DNA from 3 places in the Gottfriedia sp. NPDC057991 genome. Region 3 is predicted to be linked to each of the others. Evidence: riboswitches for the same ligand, from Rfam matches in the RefSeq annotation. Region 3 holds a riboswitch; each other region holds the start of a gene.
What was found. Region 3 has a riboswitch for lysine ahead of ACFVR2_RS03995 (amino acid permease). Riboswitches for the same ligand answer to the same signal wherever they lie in the genome.

Region 1: another riboswitch for lysine. It lies ahead of ACFVR2_RS00230 (aspartate kinase); the one in region 3 lies ahead of ACFVR2_RS03995 (amino acid permease).
Region 2: another riboswitch for lysine. It lies ahead of lysA (diaminopimelate decarboxylase); the one in region 3 lies ahead of ACFVR2_RS03995 (amino acid permease).

The regions. Positions count from the first base shown of each region.
Region 1 is NZ_JBHVQN010000001.1:41,151-51,970, forward strand. It holds gene trxA (thioredoxin) at 1-93, shown strand, start outside; gene ACFVR2_RS00210 (MarR family winged helix-turn-helix transcriptional regulator) at 372-809, shown strand; gene ACFVR2_RS00215 (MDR family MFS transporter) at 887-2,515, shown strand; gene ACFVR2_RS00220 (hypothetical protein) at 2,752-3,183, opposite strand; gene uvrC (excinuclease ABC subunit UvrC) at 3,330-5,105, shown strand; lysine riboswitch at 5,180-5,355, shown strand; gene ACFVR2_RS00230 (aspartate kinase) at 5,461-6,702, shown strand; gene ACFVR2_RS00235 (G protein-coupled receptor family protein) at 6,933-7,127, shown strand; gene ACFVR2_RS00240 (YslB family protein) at 7,325-7,771, opposite strand; gene ACFVR2_RS00245 (succinate dehydrogenase cytochrome b558 subunit) at 8,072-8,707, shown strand; gene sdhA (succinate dehydrogenase flavoprotein subunit) at 8,720-10,486, shown strand; gene sdhB (succinate dehydrogenase iron-sulfur subunit) at 10,494-10,820, shown strand, end outside.
Region 2 is NZ_JBHVQN010000012.1:23,323-34,142, forward strand. It holds gene ACFVR2_RS24445 (TVP38/TMEM64 family protein) at 1-518, opposite strand, end outside; gene ACFVR2_RS24450 (DoxX family protein) at 694-1,080, shown strand; gene ACFVR2_RS24455 (DinB family protein) at 1,257-1,724, shown strand; gene ACFVR2_RS24460 (VC0807 family protein) at 1,951-2,607, shown strand; gene ACFVR2_RS24465 (cation diffusion facilitator family transporter) at 2,683-3,621, opposite strand; lysine riboswitch at 3,929-4,102, shown strand; gene lysA (diaminopimelate decarboxylase) at 4,237-5,556, shown strand; gene ACFVR2_RS24475 (C40 family peptidase) at 5,769-6,983, shown strand; gene mscL (large conductance mechanosensitive channel protein MscL) at 7,067-7,468, opposite strand; gene msrA (peptide-methionine (S)-S-oxide reductase MsrA) at 7,622-8,569, shown strand; gene ACFVR2_RS24490 (hypothetical protein) at 8,834-9,061, shown strand; gene ACFVR2_RS24495 (MDR family MFS transporter) at 9,232-10,503, shown strand; gene ACFVR2_RS24500 (D-alanine--D-alanine ligase) at 10,735-10,820, shown strand, end outside.
Region 3 is NZ_JBHVQN010000001.1:799,713-810,532, forward strand. It holds gene ACFVR2_RS03970 (nitroreductase family protein) at 1-473, shown strand, start outside; gene ACFVR2_RS03975 (YdeI/OmpD-associated family protein) at 791-1,384, shown strand; gene ACFVR2_RS03980 (hypothetical protein) at 1,605-1,763, opposite strand; gene ACFVR2_RS03985 (hypothetical protein) at 2,128-2,337, shown strand; gene pdxK (pyridoxine/pyridoxal/pyridoxamine kinase) at 2,578-3,393, opposite strand; lysine riboswitch at 3,595-3,772, shown strand; gene ACFVR2_RS03995 (amino acid permease) at 3,973-5,442, shown strand; gene ACFVR2_RS04000 (MBL fold metallo-hydrolase) at 5,594-6,286, shown strand; gene ACFVR2_RS04005 (TetR/AcrR family transcriptional regulator) at 6,304-6,876, shown strand; gene ACFVR2_RS04010 (hypothetical protein) at 6,946-7,245, opposite strand; gene ACFVR2_RS04015 (zinc-dependent alcohol dehydrogenase family protein) at 7,448-8,434, shown strand; gene ACFVR2_RS04020 (hypothetical protein) at 8,683-9,180, opposite strand; gene ACFVR2_RS04025 (hypothetical protein) at 9,180-9,632, opposite strand; gene ACFVR2_RS04030 (response regulator transcription factor) at 10,116-10,757, shown strand; gene ACFVR2_RS04035 (sensor histidine kinase) at 10,774-10,820, shown strand, end outside.

The sequences.
Region 1 (10,820 bases), 760 kb from region 3:
TTCGTTCTTAAAGATGGCGAAGTAGTTGAAAAAACTTTAGGTTTCAAACCTAAAGAAGCTTTAGAAGAATTAATTACTCCACATATTGGTTAATTATAATTTGGAAGAAATGCACTCATAATATGAGTGTATTTTTTTTTGTTTTTTTATCTATTAAAAGAGTCTTTGAAACAATATATATAAAACCAATACCTAAAGCTAATGTAAGGTTTTCATAAAAAATAGCTTTTTTCCTAATTAATGTAATGTTAAAAATTTCTAATGTAAATAAGATTGACTATTTTTCTGTCACGTTTTATATTTAATAAGCATTAATATTTAACAGGCATTAAATATTTATTAGGTTTAAATTTTAAAGGAGGTTAACTTTCTTGGGGAACAAAAATGAGTACATTGAGCGGATTCAGATTGCACTTCAAAGTACTATTCATAAAATGCAACCAAAAGTGACAGAAAGCATGAATAGTCATGGTGTAACGGCTACTCAATTTTTTGTGTTAATGTACTTACGAAAAAAAGAAAGCTGTAAAATATCTGAAATCGCAGAAATGATGGGTGTAAAACCAAGTGCGGTATCATTTATGATTGATCGACTTGAACATAATGACTTTGTTTATAGAGAACATGATAAAAAGGACCGAAGAGTTGTAAATATTATGTTAACTGAGGAAGGTAATAAGAAATTAGAATCAGTCATAAAAGATCGAAAAGAAATTTTTGAAAGTTTCTTGTTTAACCTTTCTGACGATGAGTTATTACAATTTGCAAGGATTACTGAAAAACTTGCAAATGCTGCAGCTGATTTATAGAAATTATTACAAGATACTTTTTTGTATTAGTAATTATAAAAAGAAAAAAGATAAGGAAGAGAAGGGAGAAATATATTTTGACTACAAATACAGTTGTTCAAAAAGAAGGCAATCGTAAACTATTGCTTATTGGTCTAATTATTGCAATGTTTTTCTCTGCATTAGATGGCACGATTGTAGGTACTGCAATGCCTAAAATAGTTGGGGACCTTGGCGGTTTAAGTATGATGACTTGGCTTACAACAGCATACTTATTAACTTCAACTACTGTAGTGCCGATCGCAGGTAAATTAGCTGACCTTTTAGGTCGTAGAAGTGTTTATATTGCTGGTTTAGTTATATTTATGGCTGCTTCAGCATTATGTGGTATTGCTCATAACATGACTGAATTAATTATTTACCGTGGTATTCAAGGTATCGGTGGCGGTGTAATGATGCCGATGGCGATGATTGTAATCGGGGATTTATTTACAGGTAAAGAGCGTGCGAAATTCCAAGGGGTTTTCGGTGGTATTTACGGTTTAGCTTCAGTAATCGGTCCACAAATCGGCGGTTGGATTGTTGACTCATTAAACTGGAAATGGGTATTTTACATTAACCTTCCAGTAGGTATTATCGCAACAATTTTTATTGCATTAGGTTTAAAAGGAAGAAAAAATACTGGTCCAATCAATTTCGATATCGCTGGTATGGTAACTATGATTGTTGGTGTTGTAAGTTTACTCCTTGCTTTAAGTTTAGGTGGAGTTAAATATGATTGGAATTCTTGGCAAATCATTGGTTTATTTGTATTAGCAGTAGTTGGAATCATTAGCTTCGTTATCGCAGAAAATAAAGCTAAAGAGCCCATTCTACCAATGCATTTATTCAAAAATAGAACGTTCGTAACATTAAACTTAATTGGTTTCTTTATGACAATAGCGATGTTTGGTGCAATTATGTTCGTACCATTCTTCATGCAAGGTATTGTTGGAGTAAGTGCAACACAATCGGGGACAATTATGACGCCAATGATGATCACAATGATTATTGCAAGTATAATTGGTGGGCAAGTTGTATTTAAAGTTGGTATTAAACCACAGATTATTACGGGAATGATCGTAATAGCATTAGGTTTATATTTATTAACAACTTTAGATATGGATTCAAGTAAAACAATTGCAACAATCTTTATGGGAGTTATGGGTCTAGGTATTGGTTTAGTAATGCCAACAATTACACTAGCTCTTCAAGAAGTATTTGATAAGAAGGAATTAGGGATTGTAACATCTTCTAGCCAATTCTTCCGTTCAATCGGTGGTACATTTGGGGCAACTGTTTTAGGTGCTGTAATGAATAGTAAATCAGGAACACTTCTAAGCCATGATTTAGTTCCATTTTTAAATAAATTACCAGCTCAAGCTGCACCATTAGTAGACAAATTTAAAGACATGATTAATACAACTCCTCAATCTGTATTTACAATGTTATTTAATGCCGATGCTAAGAAGCTAATTCCTAAGCCAATTTTAGAAGGAATGTTACCGATCATTAAAACATCTTTAATGGATTCATTACACCAAGTATTCTTTGTTGGTTTAGGATTCATCATAATTGGTGCAGTCGTAACATTATTCCTACCAGCAATTAAATTAACGAATAGAAAAGCCGGAGATAAAGAAGGTAAGGAGCAAGAACAAGTTGAAGTGGAAACTGCGACTTCTTAATTTCTCAAGCTATAATAATAAAAGTAAAAACCATCCAGAATTATTTGGATGGTTTTTATTTTAAATTACAAATGCCAACAAAATAAAGGGACTGCCCGATTGGTAGGCTAACTAAAATGTACATACATTTTGAGAAAGTGAACTATTAAGTGTAGTGTTTATGAGACCTATTTGCAGTGTATAAAAAAAAAAGAGAGGTCCCGTAAAAAGTTTAACTTTTAGGGACACCCCTCATTTTAAATAGCCATGGATACTTTTTCTTTTCTTTTTTTCAATTTTCTTTTATTACTCCACAAAATCCAAGATAAAGCTAATCCTGTCCCGGTAAGGATAAAAAGACCAATACCACTTATTAGTCCAATTATGCCGGTATGTAAGCTTTTCACTGAAAATGCAGATTGCTCAGGTCTTTTTCCAAAATTTTGAAATGGCGTTTGAGTATTATCTCCACCTTGTCCATTTTGTAAGGTAGTGTTTTGATCGCTATTTTGAGATTCTTGGTTTCCATTAAACTGTCCACCCGATGGGAACTGACCTTGCATTGAAAATCTTCCTTTTTCTTCGCCACTTTTATTAAAATACAGGATAATTCCTGTTGTAGATTCGATTAGTAGGAAAACCGAAACAATCACACCAATCCAAAAATGAACTACTCTTACTTTTTTCATTTTGACATTTCTCCTTTTCATCTTTTGATGAAATTAAAATTACAATAGAAAACTTAATTTTTACTTAATATCATTAAAGTATTTTCAGTTTTTAAATGTGGAGATTATAATATTAGTGTACAATTGCACGAAAGAGGTGAGAGGAAATGGACAATCACTTAAAAGAAAAATTAGCGCTTCTACCGGATCAGCCTGGTTGCTATTTAATGAAAGATATTCAAGGGACGATCATTTACGTAGGAAAAGCTAAAGTATTAAAAAATAGAGTTAGATCTTATTTCACGGGATCCCATGATGGTAAGACCTATCGATTAGTACAAGAGATAACTGATTTTGAATATATTGTTACTTCATCAAATATGGAAGCTTTAATTCTTGAGATGAATTTAATTAAGAAATATGATCCGAAATATAACATCATGTTGAAGGATGATAAATCATACCCCTTTATTAAAATAACAGCTGAAAAACATCCTCGCTTATTGATTACGCGAAATGTAAAAAAAGATAAAGGAAAATATTTTGGACCATTCCCTAATGCTACTGCCGCTAATGAAACAAAAAAATTATTAGATCGTCTATATCCATTACGAAAATGTTCATCATTACCAGATAAAGTTTGTTTATATTATCATATTGGTCAGTGTCTTGCGCCTTGTGTTAAAGAAGTAACTGATCATCAAAATCAAGAAATAGTTAATGAAATTGCCCGTTTTCTAAACGGTGGGGAAGACCAAATACGAAAAGAGTTAGAGGCAAAAATGCTTGCTGCATCTGAACAATTAGATTTCGAGCGTGCGAAAGAGTATCGAGACCAAATTGTTTCAATTGAAGCGACTATGGAAAAGCAGAAAATGATGAGTAGTGATTTAGTTGATCGTGATGTATTTGGATATGCGGTTGACAAGGGATGGATGTGTGTTCAAGTATTCTTTGTTCGAAGAGGAAAATTAATTGAGCGAGATGTATCATATTTTCCAATTTACGATGAACCAGAGGAAGAGTTCCTATCATTTATTGGACAATTTTATGAAAAACCACATAATATAAAACCAAAAGAAATTTTTGTACCAGATAAAGTTGATACTGAAATTTTAAAAGCTTTACTAAAAATCCCTGTATTCCAACCAAAAAGAGGTCAAAAAAAGGAACTTGTTGTATTAGCAAATAAAAATGCCAAAATTGGACTCGGAGAGAAATTTAAATTAATCGAGCGAGATGAAGAAAGAACAGTTAAAGCTATAGAAAAACTAGGGGATATTTTAAATATTGAAACTCCGTATCGAATTGAAGCATTTGATAATTCAAATATTCAAGGAACAAATCCTGTTTCAGCTATGGTTGTTTTGATAGACGGAAAACCTTCAAAAAAAGATTACCGCAAATATAAAATCAAAACTGTTGTAGGACCCGATGATTATGATTCAATGCGTGAGGTAGTACGTAGAAGATATTCAAGAGCATTAAAAGAGAATTTACCTTTACCAAACTTAATAATTGTGGATGGTGGGAAAGGACATCTAGCTGCAGTTGAAGATGTACTTCAAAATGAGTTAGGTTTATTCATCCCAACAGCTGGACTTGTTAAAGATGAGAAACACCGCACTTCAGAGTTATTAATAGGACAACCACCTCAAATTGTCCAACTTGGTAGACAAAGCCAAGAATTCTTTTTATTACAAAGAATTCAAGACGAGGTACACAGATTTGCAATTGAATTTTATCGTCAGCTTCATAGTAAATCAATGGTTCAATCTGCTTTAGATGGCATAGCAGGTGTTGGTGGAACAAGAAAGAAAGCCCTTCTTAAACATTTTGGATCAGTCAAAAAAATAAAAGAGGCATCAATCGATGAGTTAATAGCAGCTAAAATGCCAAAAAATATTGCAGAAGAAATTTTTCAGCATTTCCATAAAGAGTGACAAAGTTACCAAAATTTTTATCTTGACACTATTTTCAAAATAATTTATATTTTAGTTAAAATTAAATGATTTTCTCTCGTAATAGAGGTGCAAAACTTAAGAGTATGCTGTCATAGACGTGTGGCGTTGTGATGGACAGTTGAAAGGAAGTTTTGCCGAAACAAAATGAATCCACAATTCATTTTGTTGGGACTGCATTTAAGAAATGTAGTACTGTCGCATAATAATTATGCGGGGAGCTATTGAAGAGATGTTGATGATTTGTCTATTTTATTTACTTGTAAATTAGGCGCGTGAACATTGCTTCACGCGCTTTTTTGTATTCTTTTTTAAGTAAAAAGTGAGGATGAGAAAAATGGGAATTATTGTTCAGAAATTCGGTGGTACTTCAGTAGGCTCAATTGAACGAATTCAGCATGTTGCTGAAACAGTAACCAAATCATATAAAGAAGGAAACCAAGTAGTTACAGTTGTATCTGCGATGGGACATCATACAGACGAACTAGTTAGTTTAGCAGCTCAAATTAGTCCACAAAACAGTAAACGTGAATTAGATATGTTACTTACTACAGGGGAACAAGTTTCGATTTCCTTACTAGCAATGGCAATCCAAGCAAAAGGTTTTAAAGCTATTTCACTAACTGGCTGGCAAGCTGGAATTCAAACTGAATCTGTTCATGGAAATGCGCGTATAGAAACAATTCGTACGGATCGAATTCAACAATTACTTGATGAAGGATATATCGTAATTGTTGCTGGTTTCCAAGGTTTAAGTGACAACAATGAAATTACGACATTAGGTCGTGGTGGTTCAGATACAACAGCAGTAGCATTAGCTGCGAGCTTACATGCAGAACGATGTGATATTTATACGGACGTATTAGGGGTATATACTACGGATCCAAGAGTTGAACCAAGTGCATCTAAATTAAGCCATATCTCTTATGATGAAATGCTAGAGCTTGCAGCTTTAGGAGCAGCAGTTTTGCATCCAAGAGCAGTAGAATTCGCAAAAAATTATAATTTAATTATTCAAGTTCGTTCAAGTCAACATGATGAAATCGGTACATTTATTGGGGAGGAAACACAAATGGAACAACAATCAGTCGTAAGAGGAATCGCATTCGAATCTAATGTAACAAGGATGACTTTAAATGGTTTAAATAACCATGTTGATTTATTACCTAAAATCTTTACTTTACTAGCAAGTGAAGGTATTGATGTTGATATTATTATTCAAAGTGTAACATCAGATAATTTAGTAAATCTTTCATTCTCGATCAAATCTGAAAATATGATGGAAGCAATTACGGTTCTAGAATCGAAGAAAGAATTTTTAGGTTACCGCTCATTTGATTTTGAAAGTGAACTTGCTAAAGTTTCAATTGTAGGTAGTGGAATGGTTTCAAATCCAGGAGTTGCAGCAAAAATGTTTAAATTTTTAGCTGAAAGTGAAATTCCTGTAAAAATGGTAAGCACTTCTGAAATTAAAGTATCAACAGTGGTACCAAAATCAAAATTACAAGAAGCAGTTCATGCTCTTCATAAAGGATATGAATTAGATCGTATTAATGAAGAAGTAGTAGTAGAAAACTAAATAGTAAATAAACCCTTTTAGGCGTACAAATTCTTATATATATATATAGGCTTTGAAATATTGATTTTATCAATATTCATCACGTTCAGAGTTGCTGAGCCGTATAGTATAGAGATGGAGCTTAAAAGGGTTTTTTATTCGTTAAGCGAATAAATTATATAAAGATTCTGTAAATTTAAAATGAGTAAGGCGAACGGCTAAATGGTAATTCAAAGAAGGAGGTATTAATAATGAGGCATAGTTTACTTGTGTACGGATATGGAGAAATTGTGCTACAGTTCGTTCTATTAATACTCGCCATTTTGTTTTTTGTTTCTATTTGTTTATTCTTGTTAAATTCTATTATTAAAGGGGTTAAAAGAAACAAGAATTTTGATGGAATTAGAAGGCAGGATCAAAGTAAGGAAAGGAAAGAGAAGGGGTAGGAAATTAAAAATAATATAATCTCCTTTACTGATCTTTTTCTTAAATTAAAGCAAAAATCGCACTTGATGTTTTATTTGTAAATACTCAGTACAAAAACTAGTTGTATCTGTATTTGAACTTATATTTTAATATTTCAAGAAAAAATTATTCAAATGAAAACACCACAAGGGACTTAAACCTTGTGGTGTTTTTCATTTTATCTTCTTGTAATAGGATCCTTTAAATCCCATTTTACTTGGAACTTTACTTTGTCGCCTCTTTTGCTTTGCTCTTCATACGTTTCAGCTATAACATCTATTTGTTGTTGAATTTGCATCGCTAGAAATCCAGCTTCTAATTGGTAAGATACGTTCTTTTTTTGTTGATTTCTGTATGTAATTAATTCAGAAGAAAGTGTTAAATGAACTTCTTGCTTCTTTTCTTCTTCAACAGTAAGAGTACCCCAACCAGCTTGATCAAAAAATTCTATAATTTCTTCAAAGGTTGCTAAAGGATATTTTCTGGCAATCATTTTACCCGCCCAATATAAAATATCATTTTGCTCTTTTCCTAATAAATCATTCAATAGATCGTTACGTATTAGCTCATAGCCAAAACCAGAAATATTTCCCGGAATATTTAAATTTTCAATGCCGTTCGTCATGGTCGGATAACTCTCCCTTTCCTAAAAAACATGTTTTTATTATATACAATATTTAATAGTAAAAACAATAATTCGACACTTGTAGATTACAAGGTTTACCAATTTAAATGAGAAGTTTTTTCAGTAAAGAAAAATGTACGCGTTTTCTTGACCTGCTATATTATCAGGAGTAGAATGGATTGTAGATAAATGTCATAAAAATTTCGACTTTTTATGCGTATTGCTTATTTATTCTATTTTTTTAGAATAATAGAGGAATTAAATTTTCATGTGCACAAACTAAAGGGGGCAGGGGTTTACATGAGCAACAAGAATGGAAGGGAGTTTTTCTTTAGAAAACTTCATTCATTGCTAGGAGTTATTCCGGTTGGGATCTTTTTAACACAGCACTTAGTTGTCAATCATTTTGCGACAAATGGAGCAACATCGTTCAACAAAGCTGCTGAATTTATGGCGAATTTACCATTCCGCTATTTTTTAGAAATTTTTGTTATTTTCTTACCAATTTTATACCATGCAATTTACGGACTATACATTGCGTTCACAGGAACTAGCAATGTTAAAAATTATGGATACTTACGTAACTGGTTATATTTATTCCAACGTATTTCTGGTGTAGTTACTTTAATTTTTATTACTTGGCACGTATGGCAAACACGTATCGCTGCTCAACTAGGAGCAACGGTTGATTATAATATGATGGCTGATATTTTTCATTCAAAATTTATGTTAGTTTTCTATATAGTAGGTGTTATTTCAACAATATTCCACTTTGCTAATGGATTATGGTCATTCTTCGTATCTTGGGGAATTACTGTCACACCTAGATCACAACGCATTTCAACATATGTTACATTAGGTATTTTCGTTGTATTATCATTCGTTGGATTAACTGCTATCTTTGCATTCATTGATCCACAACTAGCGAATTTGTAAGGAGAGAGAGTCATGAGTGGGAAAATAATTATCGTCGGTGGCGGATTAGCTGGTCTTATGGCAACAATTAAAGCCGCTGAAGCTGGCACAAAAGTAGATTTATTTTCATTAGTTCCCGTAAAACGATCACATTCAGTATGTGCTCAAGGTGGAATTAATGGTGCGGTTAATACAAAAGGTGAAGGTGACTCTCCTTGGGAGCACTTTGATGATACAATTTATGGTGGAGATTTCTTAGCAAACCAACCACCAGTAAAGGCAATGGCAGAAGCAGCACCTGGCATCATTCATATGATGGATCGTATGGGTGTAATGTTCAACCGTACGCCTGAAGGATTATTAGACTTCCGTCGTTTCGGTGGAACACAACATCACCGTACAGCATTTGCTGGTGCTACGACTGGACAACAATTATTATATGCATTAGATGAGCAAGTTCGTCGTTACGAATCTGAAGGTCTTGTTCAAAAGTATGAAGGTTGGGAATTTTTAAGAGTTGTTACTGATGATGAAGGTGTATGTCGTGGTATTGTTGGACAAAACTTAACATCAATGGAAATCGTAAGCTTCCCTGCGGATGCTGTAATTATGGCATCTGGTGGCCCTGGTATTATCTTTGGTAAAACTACAAATTCAATTATCAATACTGGTTCAGCTGCTGCAGCTGTATATCGTCAAGGTGCTGTTTATTCAAATGGTGAATTTATTCAAATCCATCCAACTGCAATTCCTGGAGATGATAAAAACCGTTTAATGAGTGAAAGTGCTCGTGGTGAAGGTGGACGAGTTTGGACGTATAAAGATGGTAAACCATGGTATTTCTTAGAAGAGAAATATCCTGCATATGGAAACCTTGTACCAAGGGATATTGCTACACGTGAGATTTTCTCTGTGTGTGTTGACCACAAACTTGGGATCAATGGTGAAAACATGGTTTATTTAGATCTTTCACATAAAGATCCACATGAACTTGATGTAAAACTTGGTGGAATCATTGAGATTTATGAAAAATTCACAGGTGATGATCCGAAAAAAGTTCCAATGAAGATCTTCCCAGCAGTTCACTACTCAATGGGTGGATTATGGGTTGACTATAACCAAATGACTACAATTCCTGGTTTATTTGCTGCTGGTGAGTGTGATTACTCAATGCACGGAGCTAACCGTTTAGGAGCTAACTCATTACTTTCTGCTATTTATGGTGGGATGGTTGCTGGACCAAATGCTGTAAGATACGTAAGTGGTTTAGCTAAATCTTCTGATGATGTAGCGTCTACTGTGTATGAATCAAATGCTAATGAAGAAAAAGAAAAAATGAATCGTATTTATAAAATGGACGGTAAAGAAAATGCATACCTTCTTCATAAAGAGCTTGGAGAGTGGATGACAGACAACGTTACTGTAGTTCGATTCAATGATCGCTTATTAAAAACTGATGAAAAAATTCAAGAGCTTTATGAGCGCTATCAAAACATTAATATTAATGATACAGCTAAATGGAGTAACCAAGGTGCTTCATTTACTCGTCAACTTGAAAACATGCTTCACTTATCACGTGTTATCACATTAGGTGCATATAACCGTAATGAAAGCCGTGGAGCTCACTATAAACCTGAATTCCCAGACCGTAATGACGAGGAATTCTTAAAAACTACAATGGCTAAATTTGATGAGAAATCAAATTCACCATTATTCCATTACGTAGATGTTGATACATCATTAATTCAACCTAGAAAACGTGACTATTCTAAGAAGAAGGAGGACAAAGCAAATGCATAATGGAACAATGACTGCTGAAAAGACAATTACTGTAATTGTTAAACGTCAAGATTCACCAAATACTGCGCCATATGAAGAAACATTTACTGTCCCTTATCGTCCGAATATGAACGTAATCTCGGCGTTAATGGAAATTCGTAAAAATCCAGTTAATTCAAATGGAAAAGAAACGACTGCAATTTCTTGGGACATGAACTGTCTTGAAGAAGTTTGTGGAGCATGTTCTATGGTTATCAATGGTAAACCAAGACAATCATGTTCAGCGCTTATTGACAAATTGGAACAACCAATCCGTCTTGAGCCTATGAGCACATTCCCTGTAGTACGTGACTTA
Region 2 (10,820 bases), on a different contig from region 3:
AAAGTATAAAGAACTGCAATCGGAATATTACCAGCAAAAACGATTGCAATATAGGACAAGTATTTCATATTAGTGGAGGCTGCGATAAAGCATGCGCCATCTGTCGGAGCTAGGGGAGTTGCAACTGTTAAGAATAAGAATCTCTTTCGGTTCAAAATAATCTCTTCAAATAGAGATGGATATTTATTCTCCATGAATTGCTGGATTGAATCACTTAAAATACTTTTACTTAATAAGTAAATAATTGTTTCTGTGATGGCCATTCCGATTAATGATAAGAGAATGGTTTCAAACGGGTGAAAAAACAAGCTTCCTACTACAATTAATACAGAGCTAGGAATGAATAGAAAGATTCTTGCACAAAAAATAGCGACAAATAATAGCATTGGATTGATGGAAGAATTAGTAATAAAATGTTTTATATCTTGCAATGATAAATGAAATAAATGATATCGAATAGCGAGTAGTAGCATTAAAATCCAAAAGCCGATTACAGTTAGTGGAACGACTTTTTTCATGATTTATGCTCTCCTTTTAAGTTAGAAAATCTTCTGTTATAGTATTCTATTCCTCAAGTACAAGAAAACTGATTCATTTTTAAAAATTAATAATAAAGGTCATAAACATGTCAAAAAATGAATAAAAATAATTATGCACTTAATATCTCAAATTAAAGAGAATTGAGGTGGAGATATGCTTGATGAAGGCCTATTAGTTATTAGACTAGTTTTAGGTATTATTTTATTAGGTCACGGGGTGCAGAAAGTATTTGGGTGGTTTGGTGGTTATGGCATTAAAGGAACTGGACAATGGTTAGAGTCGATTGGAATCAAACCTGGTGCATTTTTTGCTTTTATAACAGGAGTGGCAGAAATCGTAGGTGGATTCTTTGTAGCGGCTGGTGTATATACAGAAATAGGTGCATGGTTGATAATAGTAGTGATGGCAGTAGCAGTAATAAAGGTTCATATAAAGAACGGATTCTGGAATACTTCGAACGGATTTGAGTTTAATCTATTAATTATTGCGGCTGCAGTAGGGTTATTGCTCACTGGTCCAGGTTCAATGGTTTTATTTTAAGAGGTTGATAGATTTTCACATTTAATAAGACTGGAGGGAGTCTCATCTATTGGGGCTTCTTTTTTGTTTCTCAAAAAAGCTTATCTGTGTATAGAGAGATAACATCTTTTTTATGAAAAATCTCCCTCATTCATGATACGATAGTATTAATAATGACATTATTTGGAGGGATCAAGATGGCAGATGCTATTTTTGAACAACTTAGGTTTACAAGGGTTTATACTTTGAAAGTTCTTAGTTCTGTTTCAAAAGAAGTTGTAGATGTAGTACCAGCAGGATTCAATAATAATATTCTTTGGAATGCCGGTCATATAGTAGGTGCATATGAGCAATTACTTTATGCTAACACTGGTGATGCTGGCCAACTTTCAAAGGAATTCATTGATTTTTTCAAGGGTGGGACTAAACCAAGTGACTGGCAAGAGGAGCCACCATCATATGAGGAAATTATTACATTATTGGAACAACAAGTTGAACAAGTTATTTCTACATATGAAGGACGTTTAGATGAAATCATTCCAAAAGAGATTAAGCTAGGTAGTTTTGAAATTAAGACTGTTCGAGACATGATTAGCTTTAACATTTTCCATGAAGGGCTACATGCCGGATTAATAAATGGTTTAAAAAAATCACTTGGCCAATAGAGTTATTTTTTTACTTTTGCCCACACACTAAATCTAGGAGTTTATGCTCTTAGATTTTTTTGTTATAATCATGTTTAACAATTTGTTAGTTTGAAAGTTTGAAAATTGTGTTAATTCAAAATAAAATTTGGCTTTTTCTAATTGATTTTTGTTTTTAGTAACATTGATCATACTATTAAATAGCAACGATTATGACGAAAACAGCCTAAAAAACGAGGTTATATAAATGAAGAAAGAAAGTAATTTAATTATTTACGATCTAATTTTGTATTTAGTATTTCCGCTTGTTTTATATAAAGTATTACAACACTATTTTAGTGACTATTGGGCGATGCTCTTACCGACGGTTCCTGGGATCTTATATACTTTATTTCGTTTTTGGTATACTAAACAGTTTAATGTTACTGGTATTTTTATTATCTCAACATTAACTGTTAGTACTGCCGTTGATTTAATGGCATTAGGTTCTGCAAAAAACTTAATTTTGTACAATGTGTATTATCACTTTGGGGTTGTAGTGGTATTTTTAATTTTAATGGCTATGAGAAAGCCATTACCATATTATTTTATGATTGATATCGCTGCAATACAGGGGCAAGATCGTGAAGAAAGTAAAAAATTATATAAACATCCTTCACTATTTAAAGTGTTTCAGTACTTGTTTGTCGCATGGATTATTAAAGATATACTATTTGCTATTGCACAATGGTGGATGGTTGATACGTATGGATTAAAAGCATATTACTCACGTACAATTATCTTTACAGTTGGTGGATATGTTTTTGGCATAATTATGGCGATTGGCTATGCAATGGTTACGATGAGAGCTCAAAAATTAAAAGGAGACGACTCAGAGCAACCTTCCGATGAAATTATTATTTAGTAAAAGTCCTTAAATAGAAAGAACCCCACAAAGTATAAAAAATCCTTGTGGGGTTTTTTAATTTCTGGTTTCAAATTATCCTTTTAATGAATTGCCTACTCCTTGTAATTCCTGCTCTTCTCTAGATGAAGCATTTAAGAAATCAATTTTTTGTATTCTTTCATTTTCTGGTTCGACATGAATTAATATTTTAGGATCTACTAAAACCTTTTTTATTTCATCTTCTATTTTGTCACATAGTAAATGGGCTTCTTCAATGCTTAAGTATGATGGTAATACTAAATGAAAATCTATATGCTCCTCTGCACCCGAACGTCTCGTGCGTAAGTCATGGTATTCGATAAATTGGGATTTAAAAGAATTTAATACATTTTCGATTTGTTTTAATTCATCTGTAGAAAGTCCAGTGTCTAGTAGGGGGGTAAACGACTTACGTCCAAGTTCGATTGATTCCTTCATTATATAAATTGCGATTCCAATTCCAATCAATGCATCTAGAAATTCCCAACCAGTAAGACTAACTAAAATTAAACTTACTGCAACTCCGAGTGATGAATAAACGTCTGTTAATAAATGCAAAGCGTTTGATTGCATTGCAACAGAATGAGTTTCATTTCCTACTTTTTGAACGATTTTTCCTACTCTCCAATTGATTAACGCTCCAATTAACATGACCACTACACCGATTATTGGCATTTTAATTGGGGTAGGATGAAGTAGCTTTTCAACAGATTCAATGATAATCCAAATACCAGCTACAAATATTAAGATTGTTTCGACTGTACCTGAAATATTTTCAAACTTACCATGACCATAAGGATGTTCCTTATCGGGCGGTCTGTTTGAAATCCTTACAGAGAAAAATGCAATGACTGAAGCAACTAAGTCCAATAAAGAATGAATTGCTTCAGAGATAATTGCTACGGAACCAGTAAAAATCCCGACAATTAATTTTAATAAAACGATGAATGTGTTGCTACATATTGAAAGTACTGCTATTTTGCTTGAACGCAATCTATTCACCCCTGTCCAATTTTTTCTACTTAAGTTAAGAGTTTTGTAATAAGGCAACAAAAAAGAAAAACCACTAACAGTTTGTTAGTGGTTTGTTTTTTTTAGATTTAATTTATATTTATTTAAATGATTTTTCATTTTTGAATCACCTTTTCTCTCGCATAAAACATATTCTATATTATAGATATTATTTTGAAAAGGAAAAGCTGTGTGTATGAAGTGAATATAAATCGACAATATTATTCAAAAATGGTTTGACATCTATTTTTAGACTGTGTTATACATAGACTAATATAAAAAAAAACAGTCTATTCGTAGAGGTTGCATTGTATATGAGTATCATTTTAGAGAACTGTGGGTTCTATGACGAAATGAGAAAGGATCCTATGCCGAAGAAATAAATTGCCACACATTTTATTTCTGGGACTACATTTAATAAATGTAGTACTGTCACATGTGTTTGTGAAGAGCTATTGAAGAGATGTGATTGGCTAAGTCCTTTTTTAAAAGCGATAGGCACATGAACATATCCTTCATGTGTCTTTTTTAATACACTAATACATTGAAGGAAGCTTCTTAGAATGATCTTACATTTGATTTGAAGGGAGAATACGAATGTATTTACATGGTAATAGTCGAATTAATAATGAAGGACATTTAGAAATCGGAGGTTGTGATACTGTAGATTTAGTAAAAAATTACGGTACACCTCTATACATTTATGACGAAGCATTAATTGAATCAAAATGTAGGGAATTCCACGAAGCTTTAAGAGAAACGGGAATGAAATATCAGGTTGCTTACGCGAGTAAAGCGTTCCTATGTGTTGAACAAGCCCGCTTAATCGAAAGAGAAGGTCTATGTCTAGACGTTGTTTCTGGTGGAGAGTTATATACAGCTTTGCAAGCAGGTTATCCAGCTGAGAAAATTCATTTTCACGGAAACAACAAAACAATTGAAGAAATTGAAGAAGCTTTAAATGCAAAAATCGGTTGTTTTGTAGTCGATAATTTCTTTGAACTAGAAGTCTTACAGGCCTTAGCTGAACAACGTAATGAAGAAGTATCAATCTTATTACGTGTTACGCCAGGCGTTGAAGCACATACACATGAATATGTAATGACGGGCCAAGAAGACTCTAAATTCGGATTCGATATTATGTCTGGTCAAGCTAATGAAGCAGTTGAAGTTTCATTAAATTCAAATAACCTAAAATTATTAGGAGTACATTCACATATAGGATCTCAAATTTTCGAACCAGACGGATTTGTTCATGCAATCAATGTATTAATGAGTTTTTTAAATGGACTTAAAAACGATTTAGGCTTTACAGCTGAAATATTAAATGTAGGTGGAGGCTTCGGTATTCGCTATACTTCAGAAGATGAGCCTTTAGCTGTTGCTATTCATATAGAAAAAATTACTACTATTATTAAACAGCAATGTGAAGAGCTAGACTACAAATTACCAGAATTATGGTTAGAACCTGGACGTAGTATTGTAGGTGAAGCTGGAACAACACTTTATACGATTGGCTCAACAAAAACTCTTCCTTCAATTCGTAAATATGTATCTGTTGATGGGGGAATGACTGATAATATTCGTCCTGCATTATACGGATCAAAATACGAAGCGATGCTTGCAAATCGAGCAAATGATGAGAATAAAGAAGTTGTATCGATTGCTGGTAAATGCTGTGAAAGTGGCGATATGCTAATTTGGGATTGTAACTTACCTGTTGTACAAAACAATGATCTATTAGCCGTATCTTGCACTGGTGCTTATGGCTATTCAATGGCTAATAATTATAACCGTATCCGTCGCCCAGCAGTAGTCTTTGTTAAAGGTGGTGTTTCAAGAGAAGTAGTTCGTCGCGAAACATATGAAGATTTAGTTCGAAATGACAGAGTTTACATCGAAAACTCTCGTAGATAGATAATTAACGTTTTTGTGTTATTTGTATCAATACTGACACTTCTATATAATATAGAAGTGTTTTATTTCGTTTCCTTTAATAAAAGATGATAATTTATCGACATATAAAGACATATTTATCATTTATATTACAATATTGTAACAATTGCGACTCTCTTCGGGAATCTATGGTATAAATATTTACGTAGATTAGCGAGAGGAGAAACGCTGAAATGTTAAGAAAAAAACTAGCAGTGCTGGCGATGGCAAGTACAATAGTATTATCATTAGCGCCAAATGCTTCAGTATTAGCTGATAGCAAAGTTGAAAAAAAGCAAGCTGAAGTAGATAAGTTCCAATCACAATTTAAAGAATTAAGCAACGAGATAGAGAAAATAGATCAACAAATTAAAACAACTAAGCAAAACATAGAAGGAAAAAAAGCAGAAATTTCTGAAACAGAAGAAATTATTAAAGATAAAAAAGCAAGAATTACATATTTACAAGACAGAATTCAAAAACGTAACGATTTATTAGAGGATCGTTTAGTTGCAATGCAAAAGCAACCAAAAGTTAATCTAGTAACAGACGTTTTATTTAATTCGGACTCAATCGTAGATTTCTTTAATCGAGTAAACTCAATTTCAACACTTTTTGATGCTGATGAAAATATCATTAAAGAACAAAAGTCTGAACAAGCAGAAGTAGTAAAAGAAAAACTACTTGTCGATGAGAAGAAAGAATCTTTAGTAACAGCTAAAGAAGATTTAGTTGCTCAACAAAGTGAACTTTCAAAATCACAAGCTGAAAAACAAAAATCATTAAATACTGCTGAAGCTAACTTAAAGTTAGCAGTTAAAGAATTAGAGAATGCAAAAGAAGATGAGAGAGTTCAACGTCTTGAGCAACAATCTCTTGAACTAGCTGCTTTATCTAGCGATGATGATGAAGATGACAGCGTTAGCAGCACTCCAGCCGCTAAATCTAGTTCAAATTCAGATTCGAAATCGAATTCAAATTCTAGTTCAAATTCAGATTCAAATTCAGATTCAAAACCTAAATCAGATTCAAATAATGATGGTCCAGCAGCAACTGGAAACTCACTTGTAGATTATGCTTTACAATTCCAAGGTGTACCTTATGTATTTGGTGGAACGTCTCCAAGCGGTTTCGATTGCAGTGGTTTCATCTGGTATGTATATTCACATAATGGATATGGCATCTCACGTGGTAATGTAAAAACATATTGGAGTAATGCAACAAAAATCAGCTCTCCACAACCTGGTGACCTAGTATTCTTACAAAATACTTATATTAATGGTCCTTCACATATGGGTATTTACATTGGTGGAAATAAAATGGTTCATGCTGGAAGTAAAGGTATCAGCGTAATCAGCTTAAGTAATAGCTGGGTTCGTTCTCACTTCTTAGGCTATGGAAAATTCTAATAGTTTATTAACCTCGTATTATAATTAGTATAGTACGAGGTTTTTTATATTGTCTTACGAGAAAATCAAAAAGGTATAAGCTTTTAGCTTATACCTTTTTGATTTGAAACCTGTTCTTTTAGTAAATCACGTATTTCAATTAGTAGAGCTTCTTCTTTAGTAGGAACAACTGGTTTTGCTTCTTCTGCTTCTTTCTTTCTAAATGAAAGTCTATTAATTAATCGAACAAAGAAAAATACTGAGATTGAAATGATAAGGAAGTCGACTACTGTTTGGATGAATGAGCCATATTTAATTTGAGTATCATTGTATGTGTACATTAATTTCTTGAAATCTACACCACCAGAGATCAATCCGATTAGAGGCATCATAATATCTCCAACTAAAGAAGATACGATTTTACCAAACGCACCACCAATAATTACCCCGACTGCTAAATCAAGTACATTTCCTTTTAAAGCAAACTTCTTAAATTCTTCTAACATTTTTTAATTTCCTCCTGTGTAATGATCGTATAAGTTTACATACAAATCTTAATTCTTTCAAGTTAGCAATTGGTCTTTTTAAGCAAAAATATTTATATCGGCTATTAGATATGGTAAATATAATTAATGACAATTTTTAGGAGGAGTAAAGGTATGGGCACAGAATTGGCTACATTTGCTGGTGGATGTTTTTGGTGTATGGTAAAACCGTTTGATCAACAGGACGGAATTAAAAAAGTTGTGTCTGGCTATACAGGTGGGGAAAAAGAAAACCCAACATATGAAGAAGTATGCACGCATTTAACAGGTCATTATGAAGCTGTTCAAATTACATTTGATCCGGAAGTCTATCCGTATGAAAAATTATTGGATTTATTTTGGCAGCAAATTGACCCAACAGATGTAGGTGGGCAATTTAATGATCGAGGTAGTTCATACAAAACTGCAATTTTTTATCATAATGAAAATCAAAAAGAGCAAGCTTTAGCTTCAAAAGATAAACTAGAGAAAAGTGGCGTTTTCAAGAAATCAATTGTGACAGAAATTTTATCTGCAAAACCATTTTATGAAGCAGAAGAATATCATCAACATTATTATAAAAAGCACCCGATTCGTTACCAGCTTTACTTTAAAGGATCTGGTCGTCAAAAATTTTTAAAGGAATACTGGAAAACGGGCCAAGAGGAGTTAAAGAAAAAACTAACACCAATTCAGTATGCTGTTACTCAAGAAGATGCAACTGAACCACCATTTAGAAATGAGTTCTGGAATCATAAAGAAAAAGGAATTTATGTTGATATCGTATCAGGTCTTCCTTTATTTAGTTCATTAGACAAATTTGATTCAGGCTGTGGATGGCCAAGTTTTACAAAGCCGATTTTAAAAGGTGAAATTGAAGAGAAGAAGGATTATAGCCATGGGATGTTGCGTATTGAAGTCAGAAGTTCTGAAGCTGACTCGCATCTAGGACATGTTTTTGATGATGGACCTGGACCCGAGGGCCTTCGCTACTGCATAAACTCTGCTGCATTACGATTTATTCCATATGAAAAAATGGATGAAGAGGGATTTGGTAATTATAAGAGTATCTTTCTTAAATAGACTCTAAGTTTATTTAACTAAATTGAAATAATTTAAATTTAAACCGAGATGGCTTTCGTCTCGGTTTTTTATTTATCTATTTAGTAAGGGGGAGGTTGTTTATCTAACTCATTAGTTTTAAAATATTGTCCTAAATATTTCCGAAAAAGTTTTCTGAAAATATTTACAATTTCCAAATAAGTGTGTTAATATAAAAGTGTCACAAAGTTGTCACAAATTAGGTATTGCAATTCACAAAAAAGAAGTAACGGGAGGTTAATCATTATGAAGCGCACTGATTCTGAAATCGTTGAAACATATACTCAATATTCTGGTATTGCCTTTTTTATCGGTCTTATTCTTTTTTTACTATATTTCACTGGAAGCGGTTTCTTGCATACGGGCATAAGCTTAACGGTGAGCATAGTATTGATGGGCTCTTGTTCAACCTTATTTCTATTAGGTACTTTTTTGGGATTGATGTTCTCAGTTTCTTCAAAAGAACAAGTTTAAAAGTTTAAAAAAAGAGTGGGTGTTCAGCTGACAAAAAGTCAATCTGAACGCCCTTTTGTTTTGTATAACATATTTGATCGGATACGTGTATAAAGTAATTTGTAACTTGAAATTCTTCCGATACGATTTAAATATGGAAGTTATGATGCACTAGGAGGTGTAGCTTAAGGATGAATTTTTTTAAAAAGTTAAAAGGTATGGATCGTAATGTGTGGGTTCGAGTGATTGGAGAAACGATTACGAGTAGTGCGATGATGATGCTTATGCCATTTTTTGCTCTATACCTAGAAGGAAAAGTTGATTCAATGCTAAAGGTAGGATTTATTATGTCAATTTCACCTATAGCATCTTTATTTGGTTCGATGGCTGGTGGTAGACTCGCCGATTTATATGGTCGAAAACGTATGATGGTTTTTTCGACGCTTGGAACATCACTTATCTTAGTATCCTTTGCTTTAGCAGAAGGCTATACAGCATTTTTAATTTTATCGATTTTACTAGGTATTAGTAACTCGTTTTTTAGCCCAGCAGCTTCTGCAATGGTAGCTGATGTAACTGAACCAGAAGAGAGAACTGAAGCATATGGTTTATTAAGGGTTGGAAGTAATGTAGGAACTGTGATCGGTCCTTTATTAGGAAGTTCAGTTGTTTATTTTTCTAAAGACAGTTTATTTTATATTGCAGCAATCACTTTAGGACTTTATAGTATTGCCCAATTAATTCTATTAAAAGAAACACTTCCTGCAGAAAAGAATAATGAAGGAAGGAATGATGTAACGAAAATACCGTTTAAAAAGGTTATGAAAATCATTGGATCTGATAAATTATTACTTTTTTATGTAGCAACAGGTGTGATTATTTCAATGGGTTTCTCTCAAATTGAGGGAATGCTGCCACTTTATTTTAAACAAACCTTTCAATCACAATTTGGTAAGTGGAATCCTTATCCATTTTTAATGTCACTTAATGGAATGTTAGTTGTTCTTTTGCAATTTCCAATTTCAAGTTATTTATCGAATCGTTCAATTGGAAAAACGATGTTTTATGGAACCATCTTATTTGGCCTAGGTATTTTATCGATCGGCCTTGCACCTCCATTTTTCCTCTCAGTTGGGTTAGGTAAGTGGATGATTCTATTTTTGCTGGCGGTTATCTTCATATATTACACCTTTGGAGAAATGGTGATGTCGCCAGTTCAAATGACATTTGTGGCGAATATTGCACCTGAAGAATTAAGAGCGACCTATATGGCAGTTGGTAGTATGAAATGGACGATTGGTGGATTTCTTGGACCTTTATTAGGTGGATATTTATTTGATTTAAAACTTGGGATTTGGCTTTTTATAATTCTTGGAACAGGAGTTGTACTATCAGGAATAATGTATCGCTCACTTGATGAAAAAGTAGCGATTAGAGATAATCAACAGGGTATAGCGCAATAGTTCTCATGACACTTGCTTTCTTTGATGCTTCGTCAACTAATGTGATGGTTATTACTCTTGTCCACACACTAAGTATAGTTCAAGTAGAGCTATGCTTTTTTTAGTTGTCAAGAAATCACAAAACAGCTATCATTGCATATGTTGTAAAGAAAATAGGTTTCTACCCATAAAAGCTTATACACATTTGTATAAAGTGGTACAATAGGGAGAGCAAAAAATAGTAGGGGGAACATCATGAAGATTAAGTTAGGATTATTATATGGCGGTAAATCTGCTGAACACAAAGTATCATTACAAACAGCTTTTGCCGTTATTTC
Region 3 (10,820 bases):
TTGTTATTAAGGACCAAGATACTAAACAAAAATTATTATCAATCGCGAATAATCAACAACAAGTTGTAGATGCTTCTGCCGTAATCGCTGTTTTAGGTGATACAGAAGCATACAAAAATGCCGATCGTATTTATGATGAATTAGTTGAAAAAGGTATGATGACTCAGGAAGTGAAAGACTTCTACGTAGGATCAATCGTGAAAAACTACGGTGGTTTACCAGAAGAAATTGCAACAAAAATTGCTATGGTTGATGGTGGATTAGTTTCAATGCAATTTATGCTTGCAGCAAAAGCAAAAGGTTTAGATACAGTTCCAATGGGTGGATTTGACCAAGCAAAGTTCGTGGAAGTATTCAATGTACCAGCAAACTTCAAACCAGTTATGTTAATCTCAGTTGGTAAAGGAATCAAAGCAGGCTTCGAAAAAGTTCGTTTAACTTTAGATGAAGTTGTTGCTTGGGAGCAGTACTAATTACTTAGAAGAGTATGAAGAGCAGGGATAAGGGAAACCTTGGACCTGTTCTTTTTTTGTATGAAGGAAATTTGCATCCGTTTAAAGAATAAATTTTTGGAGAGAACTAATTCTCCATCAAACTAGCTATAAATAAGTTGAACAAGTGGGATGACTGTACAACAATAAAGTGAATGAGACAATCCGAGTGGTATTATAAAAACATGTATAGTAAAATTTACTAAAATAATAGTATTGAGAAGAAAATTCTTAAGTTAATTTATATTTAAGTAAACGCAAAAAAAGTGTCTGGAAGAATTAATGTGAGGTGTTTATCGATGACAAATAGTAATATGCATCCTAAAGTTGAAGCATTTTTATTGAGAGCTAAAAAGTGGCAAGAGGAATTTTATAAGTTAAGAGAAATCGTCATTGACTGTGAACTGACTGAAGATTTTAAATGGATGCATCCTTGCTACACACTTGATAATAAAAATATCGTTTTAATTCATGGTTTTAAAGAATATTGTGCACTTCTATTTCACAAAGGTGCGTTGTTAAAAGATCCAAAAGGCATTCTGATTCAACAAACAGAAAATGTACAATCAGCACGTCAGATACGGTTCACCAATATTCAGGAAATAATTGAAATGGAAAGCGTTTTGAAGGACTATATTAAAGAAGCAATTGAAGTGGAAAAAGCAGGTTTGCAAGTAGAATTAAAAAAGACTTCAGATTATGAAGTTCCTGAAGAATTACAACTTAAATTAGATGAAAACCCGGCCTTAAAAACAGCTTTTGAAGCATTAACACCAGGACGTCAAAGAGCTTATATTTATTATTTTTCTCAACCAAAACAATCGAAAACTCGTACGTCTAGGGTTGAAAAATACATTGTTCAAATTCTCGATGGAAAAGGATTAAATGATTAGTTTTATTAAAAACAATAAAAAAAATAAAGAGCGATTAATATGGCTCTTTCAGAGTGTAGACAAGTACAAAAAACTTGATTTTCAGACTGATTGCAAGCGCTTGTCTTTCGAGGCGCGAAGCCTGAGGAGCGGAATTACCCTAGACGGTAATGAGCACCGCTCAGCAGGCGAAGCAACGAAGAAAGCGAGCGTTTGTCAACAGTCTGAATGGATCAAAAAATTAATTCTCACCAATCATGCCGACTTTTTTGTTTGTCTCTGTATCTATATAGATAACGATCTTCTCTTCAGGATGATCTCCATTAAAAGTAACAGAATATAGCTTATCTTTATGATAGTTTTTATTAAATATTGTAGCATTATTAGGTATTGATTCCACTTTTTTAACGACCCCATGTTTATCACTTAACGCTGCCTGTTCAGTTCTTGTTAGGCTAGCATATGCAATCCCTTGGATATTTTCGTCATTATTTTTTCACAACCAATTACAGAAAGAAGCATAAATGTTATCATTAATATGAAAAAAATTTTTCTCATAAAATCCACTCCCTTACTATATATAATAACATGCAATACATAAAAAAATGTTAAATCATGGTATTTTAGCTTGGTGTTCTAAATTATCGAAAGGTAAAAGTATATAGGAAGTAGAATAGAAATTAATAGAAAAAATTAAACGTGTATGCTCTAGTTATTTATGAGTTATTTAAGCTGGAATTAACTATAAAGGAGGAGGGAATCACATGGGACAAAACAAACATGCACTACATCTTCATAAGCGTTTAAACACTTTGCATACAAAACATAATGAACGAGTTGCTGAGTTTCATAAACAGCACGCGCTTCAGATTGAAAATGGTGAAAATGGAAATGGCTTATTAGCTAAATGGGAAAGATTCATTTATTTCAAAGGAAGAACTGTATTTAAGGCAATTAAGGGAATCGCCAAGTGAAAAGTATGAACATAGGGGATTGGGAAACCATTGCCCTTTTTCATATTTCTGTTCCAAATCGAATAAAAACTTGGTAAAAATCTGCTATTTATCTAAAAAGATCAATCATATCAGCTTCAAGCTAAAGCACTGTTGAGATATCCCCCACCAGCGTCAGTACATTCCCTTTTTTACAATGTAAAAAAAGGGCGCCCCATTCGTCAGTTAATCTGACTTATGAGACAGCCCCATTATTTGTTATTAGCCTTCACCATGTAATCGATAAGCCATGTGGTTTGTTGGACCAACGTATTGATTAAGTGGGAATGAATGACGAATTGCTTCAGTAATGAATTTCTTTGCAGTGTAGATTGCTTCTCTTGGTTCTGCTCCTTTAGCAAGCTCTGCACAAATCGCTGCAGAGTAAGTACAGCCTGCACCGTGTGTATATGTAGTTTCAATTCTGTCAGATTCTAGGTGCTCTATTTTTTCACCGTCGAATAATACATCTATTGCATTTTCATGCTGAATTTTGCTTCCACCTTTAACTAAAACATATTTAGCCCCTAATTCATGGATTATGCGTGCTGCTTCTTCCATTTGTTCAACAGTGCAGATTGGCGGCATTTTAGCTAATTGAGCTGCCTCAAATAAATTTGGTGTTACAACTGTTGAAAGTGGCACTAAAACTTCTCTTAATGCATCATTCGTCTCAGGATGTAGAGCCTCGTCATTTCCTTTACAAATCATAACTGGATCTACAACAACTCGATCTATATTATGTTTTTTTATTGTTTTTGCAGCTAACTCAATTATTTCAGTTGAACCAAGCATACCTGTTTTCATTGCTTGAATACCAACGCCAACAACGATTGTTTCTAATTGTGCTGCAATTGTATCTATATCAATTGGAAATACTTGATGATGCCAATGATTATGTGGATCCATCGCTACTAGAGTTGTAATTGCACTCATGCCATAAACATTACGTTCCTGAAATGTTTTAATATCAGCTTGTAATCCAGCTCCACCACTACTGTCAGATCCCGCAAGTGTCAATGCTTTATAAATTGTCATGTGAAAAATTCCTCCTTTGAATTACATAGAATTATTATACAAAAACATATGTGCTACGTACAAGACATGAGTATCCTGAAGCGAAAATAAAGAAATACATCTTTTAAGTAGAGTCTATTTTTGTCGAAAAATCTATTGACAAACTAGATTAATAGATTGTATATTGAGTTTATAAAAATTAATTTAATATGATCTTTATCTCGTCTGGATAGAGGCGCAGTTTTGATTAGTCGTTACTTTGAGGTTTATGGTACCTGTGAAAAGTAATAAAAGGTGAAACTGCCGAAGTAATAAATTTACCATTTAAATTTATTATTGGGCCTATTGCTGAATAAGCATAGGACTGTCACAAGATTTCTTGTGGAGGGCTATTGAAGAGATGTTGATGCTGTTTGACACATATAATTGAGTCTTAAACACGTGAACATTGCTTCACGTGTTTTTTTGTATTTTACCAGATTTTCCATTCTTTACATATTGACGAAAATACTGAGTAAAATAAACATCATACAACACTTTTATACCGTCCCATTTTCTCGCGTGAAGATAAGATTGCAAGAATCAAGAGGAGGCAATAAGATGGGACAAAAAAACCCTAAAAATGATAAAGTAGTATCGAATACTCACGATGGTTCTTTAAAAAGGGGCCTTAAAGCAAGACATTTAACGATGATTTCAATTGGTGGTTCAATTGGGACAGGTTTGTTTTTAGCTAGTGGAACTTCAATTAGTGAAGCTGGTCCTGGTGGATCTGTTTTAGCTTACGGACTAATTGGTATTATGGTTTATTTCTTAATGACTAGTTTAGGTGAAATGGCGACTTATTTGCCAGTTTCTGGTTCATTTAGTACTTATGGATCTCGCTATGTTGATCCAGCATTTGGTTTTGCTATGGGTTGGAATTATTGGTATAACTGGGCAATCACTTTAGCATTTGAATTATTAGCTTCAGCAATGCTGATGAAATATTGGTTCCCTCATTCTCCAGCAGTATTATGGAGCGGAATCTTTTTAGTGATTATATTAGGTTTAAATTTACTTTCAGTTAAAGGTTACGGTGAATCAGAGTTTTGGTTTTCATTAATTAAAGTTGTAACTGTAATTGTCTTTTTAGTTGTTGGTATTGCAATGATTTTTGGCATTATCAGTGGACATCATGCAGGTTTCAAAAACTTTACTGTTGGAGATGCTCCGTTTCATAATGGATTTTTAGGTGTATTATCAATCTTTATTGTTGCAGGTTTCTCATTCCAAGGTACAGAGTTAATCGGTGTTGCAGCAGGTGAGACAGAACATCCAGAAAAAAATGTTCCAAAAGCTATCCGTCAAATTTTCTGGCGTATCCTTTTATTTTATGTTTTAGCTATTATCGTAATTGGTTTATTAATTCCTTATACAGATCCTGGTCTAATAAAAAATGACGTGGCTGTTAGTCCATTTACTCTAGTATTTGAAAAATTAGGTGTTGCATTTGCAGCCTCTGTTATGAATGCAGTTATATTAACATCAGTTTTATCTGCAGGTAATAGTGGAACTTACGCTTCGACTCGTATGTTATATACTCTAGCAATAGAAGGAAAAGCTCCTAAATTCTTAACAAAAGTAAATAAAAATGGTGTTCCTACAAATGCTTTATATGTAACACTTGCAGTTGGTTCATTAGCTTGTTTATCTTCATTCTTCGGTGAAGGTCAAGTGTATACTTGGTTATTAAACTTATCAGGATTATCAGGTTTCCTTGCTTGGTTAGGTATTGCGATTTCTCACTACCGTTTCCGTAAGGCTTATGTTGCTCAAGGGAAGGATTTAAAAGATTTACCTTATCGCGCAAAATGGTTCCCACTAGGTCCAATCTTAGCATTTTTAGCTTGTTTATTTATTGTACTAGCTCAAAACTGGCAAGCTTTCACCGGGAATGCAATTGATTGGCAAAGTGTACTTGTTTCATACATTGGAATTCCTGTGTTTTTAATTGTTTGGCTAGGTTATAAATTTAAACATAAAACGAAAGTTGTTTCTTATAAAGAGATGGACTTATCTAGAAAATAAGTATAAAATATAACCCTTTCATCTTTGATGGAAGGGTTTTTTAGTTATTTTAACGATTTTTATATAAATTTGGAATTTTTGTTCACAAAAACTAATACCTTTAGTATTATAAAACTAAAGGTATTAGTTTTTATTATTAGGAGGGTATAAAATGAAGATTACGAAAAAAAATTATCTTTATGAGTTGAGCTTTTTACCCAATTTCTTTCCTGTAAATTGTTTTTTAGTTGAAGAAGAAAATGAACTTACGTTAATTGATACAGCACTATCCTTTAGTGCGACTAAAATTATTGAAACAGCTAATCATATAGGCAAAAAAATAACGAATATCGTTTTAACACATGCTCACGGCGACCACGTAGGATCGCTTGATCAATTAAAATCACTACTTCCTGATGCAGTTGTTTCCATTTCAAAACGAGATTCAAAATTATTAAAAGGAGACACTAGTTTAGAAGCTAGTGAGCCAAATACTCCTATAAAAGGTGGCGTTCCTAAAAATATCCAAACAATTCCGGATCGGTTATTACAGGAAGGAGACACTATTGGGTCTTTAATAGCAGTTGAGGTTCCCGGTCATACACCTGGTTCAATGGCATTTTTAGATCAACGTACAAATGCCATTATCGCTGGTGATGCTTTTTCATTAAGAGGTGGTTTTGCGATTTCTGGTCAATTAAGAATTTTATTTCCTTTTCCATCAATGGCAACATGGAATAAAGATACTGCTTTAAATAGTGCTAAGAAAATTAGTGAATTAAAACCTGCATTATTAGCAGTCGGTCATGGTACGATGTTAAGTCATCCACAAGAAGCAATTGACCGTGCTCTTAAAAAGCAGTAAGTGAAGGGGAATTCGTAATGTCACCAAGAATTGGATTGAATTTTAATGAATTACTGAGAACTTCAATTAAAATTGTTGATACAGAAGGGTGGGAGGCTTTAACGATTAGTTATCTTGCAAAGAAGCTAACGATTCAACCACCATCGATTTATAATCATATTAAGAATTTGGATGAACTAAAAAATAGTGTTGCATTACATGGGATTACACAACTTTATGAAAAACTTCGTGAATCAGTTGAAGGTAAGAATAATGAGAAAGCAATTTTTGCATTAGCTTTTGCTTATCTTGATTATGCTAGAATTCATCCAGGTTTATATAAAGCTACCTTATCTCCGTATCAAACACCAGGAGATGAGTATCGTTTAACTGGTAATAAAATATTGAACTTAATATACGAAGTACTGAAGCCGTATAATTTAACTGATATTGAACTTATTCATGCAGTAAGAGGTTTAAGAAGTTTGCTACATGGCTTTGTTTCGCTTGAAAAAAGTGATGGATTTGGTATAAATATTCCAATTGATGAAAGTGTACTTTTTGTATTGAAAAATTATGTAAGAAATTTGAAGCCGGATATAAAGCGATAATTAAAAGGATAGGAAGGTTTAATTACCCTCCTATCCTTATTTATAGAGAAAATACGTTTTTATTTAAAATTATGCGTTTACGCCGTCTTTAAAGTTTTTATTCCAGTTTTTATCTCCCATATGTTCAAGATCTTCAGTAGTACGTTCTAATACGTCAATTAGTAACGTCTTCATATGGTGAATATTGTTATAAAATACTTTTTCTTCTTCTAAATCTGGTTTTGCATGATGGGCTGCCTTGATTGCTGTTTCATCGCGAAATTTTTTAACTTTTAAGTCTAACTCATCAAAGACGTGTTTTACATACTTTACAATATTTCTATGGTTTAACGTATTTCTCTCATTTAATTCCTCTAATTTGTTTACCATAGTCATTTTCCTCCATGAATTAAGATTAAAAGATTAATATTGATTATACTGAATCAACGTGAAAAAACAATATAAATTATAAATTTTTAACCATTATAATCAAAACCTTATGATTTAATTTGAGGTTAAAATTGTATTGTTTTCGATCTGATCTATGCTACAATGACTTAAAAATATTTTCTATTTTGTATAGGAGGCTATTATGAAAGCAATTGTCATTCATCAATATGGAGATAGCACTGAGTTTAAAAATGTTGAACTTTCAATACCGAAGCCATCTGGTCATCAAGTTTTAGTTAAGGTTTCTGCGACTAGTATCAATCCAATTGATACAAAGATTAGAAAAGGGATTGTACCAAATGCGTTCCATCCTAATTTTCCGATGATTTTACATAGTGATTTTTCTGGTGAAGTTGTTGAAGTTGGTGAAAATGTTTCACGTTTTTCAGTTGGAGATTTTGTTTTCGGTTTAAATGTCTTTACTGGTACTCTTTCAGATTATTTTTTAATAGAAGAATCAGTAATTGCTAAAGCTCCAAAGAATTTACCAGTTCAAGAAGCAGCAAGTTTACCCTTAACAGCTATTACTGCATGGGAGGCACTTTTTGAAAGAGGTAATTTAAAACAAGGTGATCATATTTTAATTCATGGCGGGGCAGGTGGTGTTGGTCATCTAGCTATCCAGTTGGCGAAAGCTTTTGGAGCTACTGTTACGACAACAGTTTCATCGAAAGAAAAGGCTGATTTAGTTAAAAATCTAGGTGCAGACCACGTCATTAATTACAAGGAAGAGACCGTCCAAGAATATGTTAACCGCCTAACGGATGGGCAAGGCTTTGATCTTGTTTTTGATACTGTCGGCAAAGAAAACCTAGATAAATCATTTATTGCAGTTAAACCAAAAGGTACTGTTTTAGCAATCGCAGCACGTTCGACGCATGATTTAACACTTTTACATAGCAAATCATTATCTTTACATGTAATTTTTATTCTGCTTACTCAAAAAACTGAGGAAGGGCGTAAAGAACATAGTGCTATTTTAAATAAAATTGCTACTTTAGTTGAAGAAGGAAAGCTAAAACCGTTGATTAATCCAAAATCTTTTACATTTGATCAAGTGAAGGACGCTCATGATTACTTTGAAAATAATGAAGTGCAATTTGGTAAAGTATTAATTGAAAATAAGTAATGTTACCTAAATCCCTTTTGCATATGCATGGGGATTTTTTTAAAAATAATTTTTGAATGATTGCAGGTCTTAGTAATGTGACTAAGTATTTAAGTTATTTTGTTCAAATCTCAAATAGCAATTTAGATATTTTTGGATTTTGCACACAGAATCGCACCAATTAATTAAAAAAAGCCCAGATTTCTGAGCATTCTAGTTTTTAGAGCTATATTTTTATCTTTATTGTGGAGATTAGTTTTAATTATGATTTATACTTTTACGACTGTAAAATGATTTAATACAGGTACCTTTGTATATACGTCACCTACATATTCCCATGGTCCGCTACCTATAACAGCTTTTCTATATTGCTTATATTTTTTAACTTCGATATCTTTATGAATTAACAGTTTAACGGCTTGTCCCGTATATGGAGATTTTACTACAACCCCAGTTCCATTAACAGTTCCCGGAGTTACTCCAAGGGAGTAAGCACCATATGCAACTGTTATTGTAACTGTAACTTTACTTCCACCATCTGACCAATAAAAACTTCCTGGTGAATGAAATATAGTCCCCTTTGCTGGTTGACCTTCAGCATAACCAATTTTGACCTTTTTTGCTATTTGAGTTCCCGCTAGTTCATTTTTATACTCATACAAAGGAGTTCTTCCTTTACTATTTTGTTGTTTTAATTGTTGTTGTTCTTCTCTGTCAATTTCTTCTTGAGGTACAGGTATTACAAAAGCTTCTAATTTCTTGTGCATTAATTGAGGTTGAAGGTATTAAGATGCTTAAAAAGACTAGTAAACTTACTATTTTTTTCATAATCAAACTCCCTACTTTCATAATTTGTTTGGATACTTGGGTTTGCTTCAATTTGTTTAAAGTAATACGTCTTTTCATTTATCATAATATGGAAACCACTATTTTTATAAGTGACTTCTATGTTCTTAAAAATCGAACTTTTTATAATATATTGGGATTCAGATTTTCTTAAAAATGTTCCTTTATCTAATTTTCCATTACCTTGTAAATCTTCGTAATAATAATAAAATGTATAATCATTTTCTGGATCAAAGACGATTGATTCAAAAGGCAGTTCTTTGCATGCAAATGTACCTCTCAATAAAAATGTTTTATTAGAGGAATTACAACTACTAGTTAGAAACACCAATATAAATGTAATGAGTATTTTTATCGTATTAAATTTTTTCATGTACTTATTTTTCTCCTGTAATAAGATTTGTAATGTTTACTATTTACTAACTTAATAAGGGAATAAGTTACCTTTTCATTTTGCCGGCGTTAATTAAAGTGTTAACTTATTTGGACTTTTTTGGAAACAGTAGAAGTATAAACAAATAAGTTAAAGGGTAAATATTTTTTAGCAAAATTTAACAGAGCGCTCACTTAAATTTTACTAAATATTTTGAGAAATTTTACTTCAACAATTGAATAAAGTGTGAAACCTTATCACAAAAATAGAGTTCATGTGTTTTACTTTACCTTTTTATTAATGAATACGGAAAGCTGATCGTTTTAAAACAATAAACTTATGTAATGAAGGCATTTATTTTTGAAATCAATGAGTTAATCTTTTTCTTCTCATGGTATTTAGTCAATAGTGGTATATAATGGAAATATAATTCGTGGAATAAAGGATGTGAAAACGAGGTAGAAATTTTCTCCCTCTATTCAGATGAAAATAAAATTAATTATTGCTGATGATAATTCATTTATTAGAGAAGGGCTTAAAATCATATTGAGTTCTTATGAAGAGTTTGAAGTATTAGAAACCGTAAATGATGGGAATGAAGCGTTAAAATATTGTCAAAATAATGAAGTAGATGTTGCGCTTTTAGATGTTCGAATGCCAAATATGAATGGTGTAGAAGCTACGAAGCATATTTCCGAGCAAACTAAAACGAAGCCACTTATTTTAACGACTTTTGATGATGATGAGTACATTATTGATGCTGTGAAAAATGGCGCAAAGGGCTATTTATTAAAAAATAATGAACCAGAACGAATTCGAGAAGCGATCAAAAGTGTTTATCATGGAAATACAGTCATGCAAGATTTAGTACTAGATAAAATTAGAACGAATTTATCAAGCAATGTGAATACAGCAGATACGAAAATAGATACGAGTTTCTTTACCCAAAGAGAGTTAGATGTAATGGCTTTAATTGCAAAAGGGTTTTCGAATAAGGAAATTTCTAAGCAAATTTTTATTTCTGAAGGAACAGTTGCTAATTATATTACTTCAATTCTCGGAAAAACAGGGCTAGAACATCGAACACAAATTGCTATTTTCTATATTACTGGGAAAGTAGACTAACGCGAAGGAGTTACATATGGAGCGTTGGATTATTTTAAATAAGCTCTCTGTTATCTTATATAT